4 regions of the Paenibacillus sp. FSL R5-0527 genome follow, and region 1 is predicted to be linked to each of the others. Evidence: predicted binding sites of a transcription regulator. Region 1 holds the regulator's gene; each other region holds the start of a gene.
The links. Region 1 encodes Rex, which represses fermentation and respiration genes when NADH is low (regulators of the CRP and FNR family bind a similar motif). Its sites were predicted from a motif close to TTGTGAAATATTTCACAA; they were not measured.
Positions count from the first base shown of each region.

Region 1 (2,204 bases):
ATCGGTCAAATGCACGGCGTGAGCAAGCAGCGACGGACGGGAGAACATCCCGAGGTTCAGCAAATGCTGAACGGGTCTGACTCCGTAATCGTTCACGTTTTGCTCCACTTCCGCCCGCGTCTCCGACATATGCGTATGCATCGGCAGATCCAGATCATGAGCCGCTTGTACGAATTTCTCGAAAAATTCCGGCGGACAGGTGTACGGCCCGTGCGGCGAAATCATCGCCGTGATTCGGCCGTCCGCCCGGCCGTGCCAATTTTTCGCAAACGCGATCGCTTCGTTCAGCTTCTGCTGCTGCACGTCCGGCGGGCACAACCCGATGACGCCGCGCATCAGCACGGCGCGGATGCCCGACTCCTGAACCACTTTGGCCACTTCATCCATATGGTCGTACATGTCCAGGAACGTGGTCGTTCCGCCTTTCAGCATCTCCAGCACGGACAACGCCGTCCCGGCGTACACATCGCCGGCGGTGAACTTGGCTTCCATCGGCCACATTTTTTCCTGAAGCCAGGTCTGCAGCACCATGTCGTCGCCGTATCCGCGCAGCAGCGACATCGCCGCGTGGCCGTGCGTGTTGATCAGCCCCGGCATGAACAGCAGCCCTTTTCCGTCGAAGGTTTCCGCGTCTTCCGCCCCTTCAGGAAGCTGCTCGCCGATATAGGAAATCGTGTCGCCCTCAACGAGCATATAGCCCTGTACAATGGAACGATCTTGTTCGAACACGACAAAGGTTCCGTTCTTGATTAACCATTTACGACTCATGGGCAGGTTGTTCCTTTCCGCTTCCGTCATTCAAGTAATAAGCCAGACTGAGCAAATCGGTCGTGAAATCGGCGGCATGGATGCGGACTTCCGGAGGCACCTTCAAAATCGTCGGAGCGAAGTTCAGAATGGCCCCGATTCCCGCCGCCACCAATTGATCCGCCACGCGCTGCGCTTCGTAATCCGGGACGGTAATGATCCCGATCCGGACATTTTTCTCCCGCACCGTTTCCGTCAGCTCTTCGATCGGCTGGATCGTGATGTTGTTGATTTGCGTGCCGATCTTGGCCGGAGAGGCGTCGAACACCGCCACGATTTTCATGTTGTCTTTCAAATAAGCGTTGTAATTCGAAAGCGCCTGCCCCAAATTACCGGCGCCGACCAGCGCAACGTTGATCTGCTGGTCCAAGTTGAGGATTTGCTGGATTTTCTCGATCAAATACGCGACATCGTAGCCGATGCCCTTTCGCCCGAAATCGCCGAAGTAGGCCAGATCCTTGCGGATCTGGGCCGGGTTGAGGTCCAGCTTCTGGCCGAGCTCCTGCGAGGACACCGTAGGCACTTCGCGCCGGCTCAGCTCGTTGAGGAACCGCAAATACACCGGCAGCCGGCGGACGACGGCATCGGAAATTTTTTCGGATTTCATACGTTTATCCCCCTATTCTGACGCGGACTTAGAGACGTTTTCGTCTCCCGGATTTAACCATTCCGATATGCGCGGAACCATCTGAGTGAGCGGCATATGCTCCATCTTCGGCCCGGGCAGTGAATATAAAAAGTATTTCCCGTAGTAAGACTCCAAGATGCGGGTATCGTAAACAACCACGATCCCCCGGTCCTGCGAGGAGCGGACGAGCCTGCCGAATCCCTGCTTGAAGCGGATGACCGCCTGGGGCACGGACAGTTTCATGAAAGGATTTTTCTTCTCCTTCTGCAGCCGTTCGCTTTTCGCTTCCACCAGCGGATGGTTGGGAGGCTGGAAGGGCAGGCGGACGATCGCCAGGCTCGTCAACGCTTCGCCCGGAATGTCCACGCCTTCCCAGAAGCTGCTCGTCCCCAGCAGCACTGACGCCGCCTGGCCCTGAAAGCGCCGGGTCAGCTTGCTGCGGCTGCCGCTGTCCATCCCCTGGCCGATGACCGTGATTCCTTGCGCCGACAATAGCTCCTTCAACGGCTCGTAAACCTGCCGCAGCATCCGGTACGATGTGAACAGCACCAGCATACGGCCTTGCGTCGCAACCGCGGTATCGGCGAGCGAACGCACCAGCGTGCTGACGAAATGGTCGTCGCCCACGCTCCCCTTCACGCTCGGAAAATCGCGCGGGATGACGAGCAGAGCCTGGCTGCGGTAATCAAACGGCGACGGCAGCATCGCCGTGTTCAGCCGTCCTTCCCCGGCCGCTTCCGTCAGTCCCAGCTGTTCGATCATATACTGG
Region 1 covers NZ_JBBOYI010000001.1:5,080,433-5,082,636, forward strand. The annotation lists gene NYE69_RS22410 (amidohydrolase) at 1-768, opposite strand, end outside; gene NYE69_RS22415 (redox-sensing transcriptional repressor Rex) at 758-1,414, opposite strand; gene dinG (ATP-dependent DNA helicase DinG) at 1,427-2,204, opposite strand, start outside.

Region 2 (2,204 bases), 2.0 Mb from region 1:
GTACGCCGTGACCGGCGATTATCTGGAAAGCGATCCGTATTGCGCTTATGTACCGCGGGGGTATGAGCAAAGGTAGCTTCCCGGCCGAGGAGCTTGAGGAGCCAGAGGAGCCCAAGAAGTTCGAGGAACTCGAGGAAATGGGTTTTTCGCGAATATTGCGGTTATTCGGCCGAACCGTTGCGGCAGCTATGCAAAAAGAGAGGATACAGGGGCCGGCATCACCGGTTCCCGTATCCTCCTTGCTTTAACGGCCGTACCTTCCCGGGTCAACAAACCCGCTTGCCGCTTTGCCTCTAGCCTTTATTTCCGGGGGTTCACTTGCTTTTTCGTTCGAAGGTTACTTTCCAGTGCTCCTCCGCCACCTGCTCGCATTGATTGCGGTACCCTCTAAGTTCCATCAGCTTCAGCAGCGGAACGGGCTTGAGCGTGGCGTGCAGGACGAAAATCTCGCCTTCCTTCAACTGCTTAACGGTGCTCATAATGTTTCCTAACGGCTCCGCTCCCTGGCGCAGCTGCGGGCGTACATCAAGCTCGACAACCCGGTTCTCCATGATTCGTCCCCCTCCAAGCTTTAATTTTTGCCGATTTTCACCCGGAATGTGTCTGGCCCTTCTTCAAGATACTCCCAAGTGAACCGTCCGGGATGCATCGCCTCAAATTGATAACGCAGCGGTACCGGGTCATGATCGTTGATCAGCAGCATGGCTTCTCCCGGATGCAGGGCTTCGTAAGCGTCAAAAATAGTTTTATGCTTAAGCTGCGGCGGATACTCGGTGGCGTTTACGGTTGCTTTAATCGGATTCATTTTGAAGTCCTCCCTAATTGATTAGTTAAAATTTAAAATCTTACCGTTCGCCCTCATTATATCAACGGCTTCGGAATGGATTGTGATATCAGTCACAAGATAAAAAACGGCATGATATTCGCTCTTTTTTCTGTTGGGAAGCTGTCATGATTACAGTGACCGGCGTCACTGGAGCGATTTCCTCCGGCGGATATAATGATCCGTAATTTGCCCCATCCATTTGAAAAAAAAGGAGAGGACGCCGTCATGCGCTTGAAGCATTATATCCCCAATCAGCATGGAGCCTGGGCGATGTTGGTCCTTCCGTTCCTATTCGGCATGGCCGCCTCGACCCCCGGGTGGATCCATGCCCTGCTGTTTGCTTGCTGGCTGCTGATCTACTTGCTGATGTTTCCTTTGCTGCAGTGGGTCCGCACGGGCAAAGGCGACCGCTACCGCAAACCGGCCTTGCTGTATGGAACGCTTCTCGTCCCTGCCGGAACGGCGCTCGCCTTGCTTCGCCCCGACGTCATCTTGATGGCCCTGCTGTTCCTGCCTTTGTTTGCCGTCAACGTCTACTACGCCAGGCAAAAACGCGAACGCGCCCTGATTAACGACATCGCCGCCATCGTGCAGTTCAGCATCATGGTGTTTGTTTCTTTCAATTTGGGCGGAGGTACGGACTACGGGGCAGCCGTGGAGCTGTTTTTGATCAGCATCGGCTATTTCGCGGGCACGGCTTTTTACGTCAAAACGATCATCCGCGAGCGGAACAACCCCCGGTTCTATTTCTATTCCGTGAGCTACCACCTGATATTGGCGCTGCTCGCCGCATGGCTGTTCCCCCTTCCGCTATTGCTGCCGGCTTTGCTGCTGCTGGCCAGGGCCGCATGGTGTCCGCGCATACGGATCACGGCAAAGCAAACCGGAATCATGGAAATTGTCTATTCCGTGATCGTGCTTGCGGCCGTATGGATGACTTATGCCTGAACGTGTATAATGGAAACAGAGTAGTACAGATTCGGGCAAGGGGGTATAACAGTTGGAGGGGCAGGAAGAAAGCGTCACAAAACACGAGCAGCTGCTTCAACATATCGAACAACTTAAGATCGGTACGAAAATTTCCGTGCGCAAGCTGGCCAAAGCGATGGGCGTGAGCGAGGGAACGGCCTACCGCGCGGTCAAAGAGGCGGAAAACCTCGGCATCGTCATCACCAAGGAGCGGATCGGCACCGTTCGCGTGGAGAAGAAACCGCGGAACATCTCCGATCAGCTTACGTTCGGCGATGTGGTCGACATCGTGGAGGGACATGTGCTTGGCGGCGGCGAAGGGCTGGACAAAACGCTGCACAAATACGTCATCGGCGCGATGAAAATCGATGCCATGGCGCGGTATATCGACGCCGGAAGCCTGCTGATC
Region 2 covers NZ_JBBOYI010000001.1:3,034,755-3,036,958, forward strand. The annotation lists gene NYE69_RS13415 (TIGR04053 family radical SAM/SPASM domain-containing protein) at 1-76, shown strand, start outside; gene NYE69_RS13420 (DUF2249 domain-containing protein) at 315-551, opposite strand; gene NYE69_RS13425 (DUF2249 domain-containing protein) at 572-805, opposite strand; gene NYE69_RS13430 (YwiC-like family protein) at 1,052-1,774, shown strand; gene NYE69_RS13435 (DRTGG domain-containing protein) at 1,827-2,204, shown strand, end outside.
Region 2: NYE69_RS13425 (DUF2249 domain-containing protein) is a predicted target of Rex. The motif match lies at 886-903, and genes of this name have one in related genera.

Region 3 (2,204 bases), 5.1 Mb from region 1:
CTGGAAAACATTGTGCTTTCGAAAAACTTCAACCATTCCAATACGATTATCGAAAAGGCCAAACAGGCGCAAAATATCGTCGTCGTAGGCGCCGGTTATATCGGCGTGGAGCTTGTGGAAGCTTTTCAATTGAACGGCAAGCAGGTCACTTTGATCGACGCGGAGGAGCGGATTTTGAGCAAATACCTGGATCCGGAGTACACGGACAAAATCGAGCAATCGCTTAGCGAACACGGTATTCGGCTGGCGCTCGGACAGAAGGTAACCCGCTTTGAGGGCGAGGCAGGCAAGGTAACCCGCGTCGTGACCGATCAGGGTAAATACGACGCCGACATGGTGATCATGTGCATTGGCTTCCGTCCGAATACCGGGCTGCTTGAAGGCCAAGTAGATATGCTCGACAATGGGGCGATCATCGTCGACGAATATATGCGCACCAGCAAGCCGGACGTTTATGCGGCTGGCGACAGCTGCGCGGTGTTTTACAACCCGACCGGCAAACACGCCTACATTCCGCTGGCCACGAACGCGGTCCGCATGGGGACGCTGGTCGCCCGCAATCTGGCGGCGCCAACCGTAAAATACCTTGGCACCCAGGGAACCTCGGGCATCAAGATTTACGAGGACAACATCGCGGCAACCGGTTTGACGGAAGCGGCCGCCAAGGATGCGGGGCTTGAGGCTGAGGCGGTGCTTATTAACGACAATTACCGGCCTGAATTCATGCCGACCCATGAACAGGTTACGCTAAAGGTCGTTTTCGAACCGAACACGCGGCGCATCCTGGGCGCGCAAATTATGTCGAAAGCGGATCTGACCCAGTCGATCAACACGATGTCGGTATGCATTCAAAACGGCATGAAGATGGAGGAACTGGCTTTTGTCGACTTCTTCTTCCAGCCGCATTACAACAAGCCGTGGAACTTCCTGAACAGCGCCGGCCTTGGCGTGCTGCCGGAGGTGCCAAGCAAGGAGTCTGTGCACGCTTGACGGGGGCAGAAGAAAGCGAGCCATTAATTTAATCTTCGCCGTTTTCGCCGTTATCGCGAAGCGGCCATAATCGGCCGACGGAAGAAGCCTAGCGGGATCAACCCCCGGAGCTTCGGATGCCGGCCTTTTTTTGCCATTGGCGGGAAGAAGGGGAGAGGGACACCGGTAACGGGAGGAATGCTGGCGGATTAAATGTGAATTTTTTCACCATCCGTGATTTATGTTATTTATTTGGAGGAAGCGGGGACGCTACAATAGACTCGGGCAGTAAAGTGAGACGAATAGAAGGAGACTTGATCATGGCTTACCATAAACCCGCGCAGATTGCCGAAGTGACCGTGGAGAACGGGATAAAAAAGGCGCATAATCCGCTGTTGACCGTGCTGATCCTCGGGTTTCTCGGCGGAGCGTTTATCGCTCTCGGTTTTCTGCTGGATATCCGCGTCATCGCCAGCGCCCCGGAGGAGTGGGGGAGCTTTGCCACATTCATCGGCGCGGCGGTGTTCCCGATCGGCCTTATACTCGTGCTTTTGGCTGGCGGAGAGTTGCTGACGGGGAATATGATGGCCGTTCCCCTGGCCCGGATGGCGGGGCGGATATCGACCGGCGAAGTGTGCAAAAACCTGGTGCTGATCACATTAAGCAACTTTGTCGGAGCGCTGTTTGTCGCTTATTTTTTCGGCCATGTCGTCGGATTGACGGCAAGCGGGCCGTATTTGGATAAACTGGTCGATATGGCGGGGCATAAGCTGGACGACAGCTTCCTGCCGGCGTTTGTTTCCGGGATCGGCTGCAACTGGCTGGTGGCCCTGGCCGTCTGGCTGTCTTACGGGGCCGATAATATGAGCGGCAAAATCCTCGGCATCTGGTTCCCGACGATGGCGTTTGTCGCCATCGGCTTTCAGCACGTCGTGGCCAATATGTTTCTGATTCCGGCGGCGATTTTCGAAGGGTATTACTCCTGGAGCGAATATCTCGGCAATTTCGTCCCGGTTTGGCTCGGCAATTTGACCGGCGGCGGGCTGTTCGTGGCCGGGGCGTATTGGACGGCTTATTTGAAGGATAGGGGAACGAAAGCCGATTCCGGCGCAGGCCAGGGGGCAGGGGCTTCCGTATCCGCTAAGACGGGCAGCAGAACGGCTTAGGATGTAACGGCTTAGGGCGTAAGGGCTTAAGGCGTGAGATTTAGGGTGTAAGATTTAAGGTGTACTCGG
Region 3 covers NZ_JBBOYI010000001.1:23,135-25,338, reverse strand. The annotation lists gene NYE69_RS00115 (FAD-dependent oxidoreductase) at 1-990, shown strand, start outside; gene NYE69_RS00110 (formate/nitrite transporter family protein) at 1,290-2,135, shown strand.
Region 3: NYE69_RS00110 (formate/nitrite transporter family protein) is a predicted target of Rex. The motif match lies at 1,183-1,200, and genes of this name have one in related genera.

Region 4 (2,204 bases), 780 kb from region 1:
TTGCGGTCATACGTAACAACTACCCCCGGCGCAATGGCCAGTGTATTGGATCCGTCATTCCATTGTTCGCGAGCCGAGGCGATTTCATCTCCTCCTCCGCAAGGAATGAGAACCAAATCCTTTAAGCCCAATACCTCTTTTAGCGATTCTATTAAAGAAGTGTGGCGGGTAATTTTAAGCGTTTCTTCATCCGGACCTTGCTCCAAAACATAAATATTCATATTCCCTTGCGGTCCCTGGATCGCCGGATGAATGGTAAATTTATCATAATCAACCATCGTAAATACGGTGTCCAAATGCATAAATGCCCGGCATTTTGGGATTTCTATGGCCAGCACTCGCTTGAACTTTTCTTGGCGGCTAAATAGATTTAGGGCTAATCGTTCGATGGCTTTAGCTGAAGTGCGGGCAGACACGCCAATGGCAATCGTTTCTTCATTCAAAATGAGCTCATCGCCGCCTTCAATGGGAGATTGATAGTTGCGATCCAGCCAAACCGGCACATGATGACCGGCAAATCTCGGGTGATGATTGATAATGTACTCCATAAACAATGATTCACGTCTGCGTGCGGTTTCTCTCATTTTATTAATCGTTAATCCGTCGCCAATAACCGCTGCGGGATCACGGGTAAAATACAAATTCGGCATGGGAACCAAATAAAACGGGGAATGATCCTCCATAAATTCATAGAGTTGCATTTTCTGGCTCGTTTCAATTTCGTTTTTCCTTACCCCGCTCATTATTTTTTGAACTAAATCTTCATTGGCGAAGGAAAGTAAATATTCTTTTAAAATTTGCTGTGAAACATCTCCTTCAGCCCTTGCTTCCTCTAAAACACGGTCAACAAATTCTTCTCTCAATTTCTTATCCGCCAACGCCTCAGCCGCGAGTTTTTCCAAATAAAGAACTTCAATTCCCCGATTGCGTAATGTTTGGGCAAAATAATCATGTTCTTTTTGAATCACCGGCAAATAGGGGATATCGTCAAATAATAACGGCTGCAAATAATCCGGCGTTAAGTTTTCCAATTCCTGTCCAGGGCGTTTTAATAAAACCGTTTGTAATTCCCCAATTTCCGAAGCAACATGCATGGGATGCTCCATTTGCTGTACCTCCTTTGTAGGCTTTGATGTTTACAAGGACATCATAAAGGGTCCATGCTTTCCGCCTCGTGAAAACGCCAGCATATTTGTCGTGAAATATTGCACAATTTTATTTTTAAAATCATAAAAATCTGTATTTTTATAAAGGATTTTTTCCATTTTTTTGCGAAACCTATTTTATACTGCGCATATATGATGAATAACAAGAAAAAGAGCGAAGGCATGCCCGCTTCAGGCAGCCTACGCTCTTTTCAAGCAATCTCGTATTCTCAATTGACCATCTACCAGCTGATTTTATCTAAAAATCAAATTAAATCTTTCTTCTAAAATCTTTCGCTCCGATCGGTTCCGGGAAATGACAAGACAGGTATCATTCCCGCATATGCAACCCGCCATTTCTTTCCAATTTAGATTATCCAATAAAACACCGATAACATGCGCATTGCCAGGCAACGTTTTAATAATCGTTAATTGATCAACATAATCAATCCTTATAACCACTTCTTGCAACTTCCTCTTTAACTTCAAATCCGTTTGCAAAGCCATTTCTGAAGAAGCATGATATATCATAAGTCCTTTCGGAGAAGCTATTTTGATTAAATTCAGCTCACGGATATCCCGTGAAATCGTAGCTTGCGTTACCATCACATCTTGTTCTGCCAACAATTCTACCAACTTCTCTTGGGTTTCTATTTCATATTCGCTCACCAATTGCTTAATTAATCTTTGTCTTTTTTCTTTTTTCATAGAAAGGCACTCCTTTTTATATTTATAGCATTATCACAATCTTGCTCTAATTTTCTATTATTTGCTATTAAGAGGGATGCAGAAATTCCACATCATACCTTGTCCCGAACTAAAAAAAGGCTGCCATGTTCTTACACATGGCAACCTCCGGGAAACATAACCGTTTAATATTCAAATGCAAACTGCCGGCCCAGCCACTCCAAGCATAACGGAAACCAGGTGGCCAGATGGTCGTCGGGATCGCCTACCTCCGTGCTGCACATCGACATCCCGTGTCTGCCGTTTTGGTAGAGATGGCATTCGAAAGGCACGCCGGCTCGCCGCAGCGCCGAAGCGAACAGCATGGAATTT
Region 4 covers NZ_JBBOYI010000001.1:5,856,636-5,858,839, forward strand. The annotation lists gene arcA (arginine deiminase) at 1-1,106, opposite strand, end outside; gene argR (arginine repressor) at 1,401-1,853, opposite strand; gene NYE69_RS26030 (alpha/beta hydrolase) at 2,018-2,204, opposite strand, start outside.
Region 4: arcA (arginine deiminase) is a predicted target of Rex. The motif match lies at 1,196-1,213, and genes of this name have one in related genera.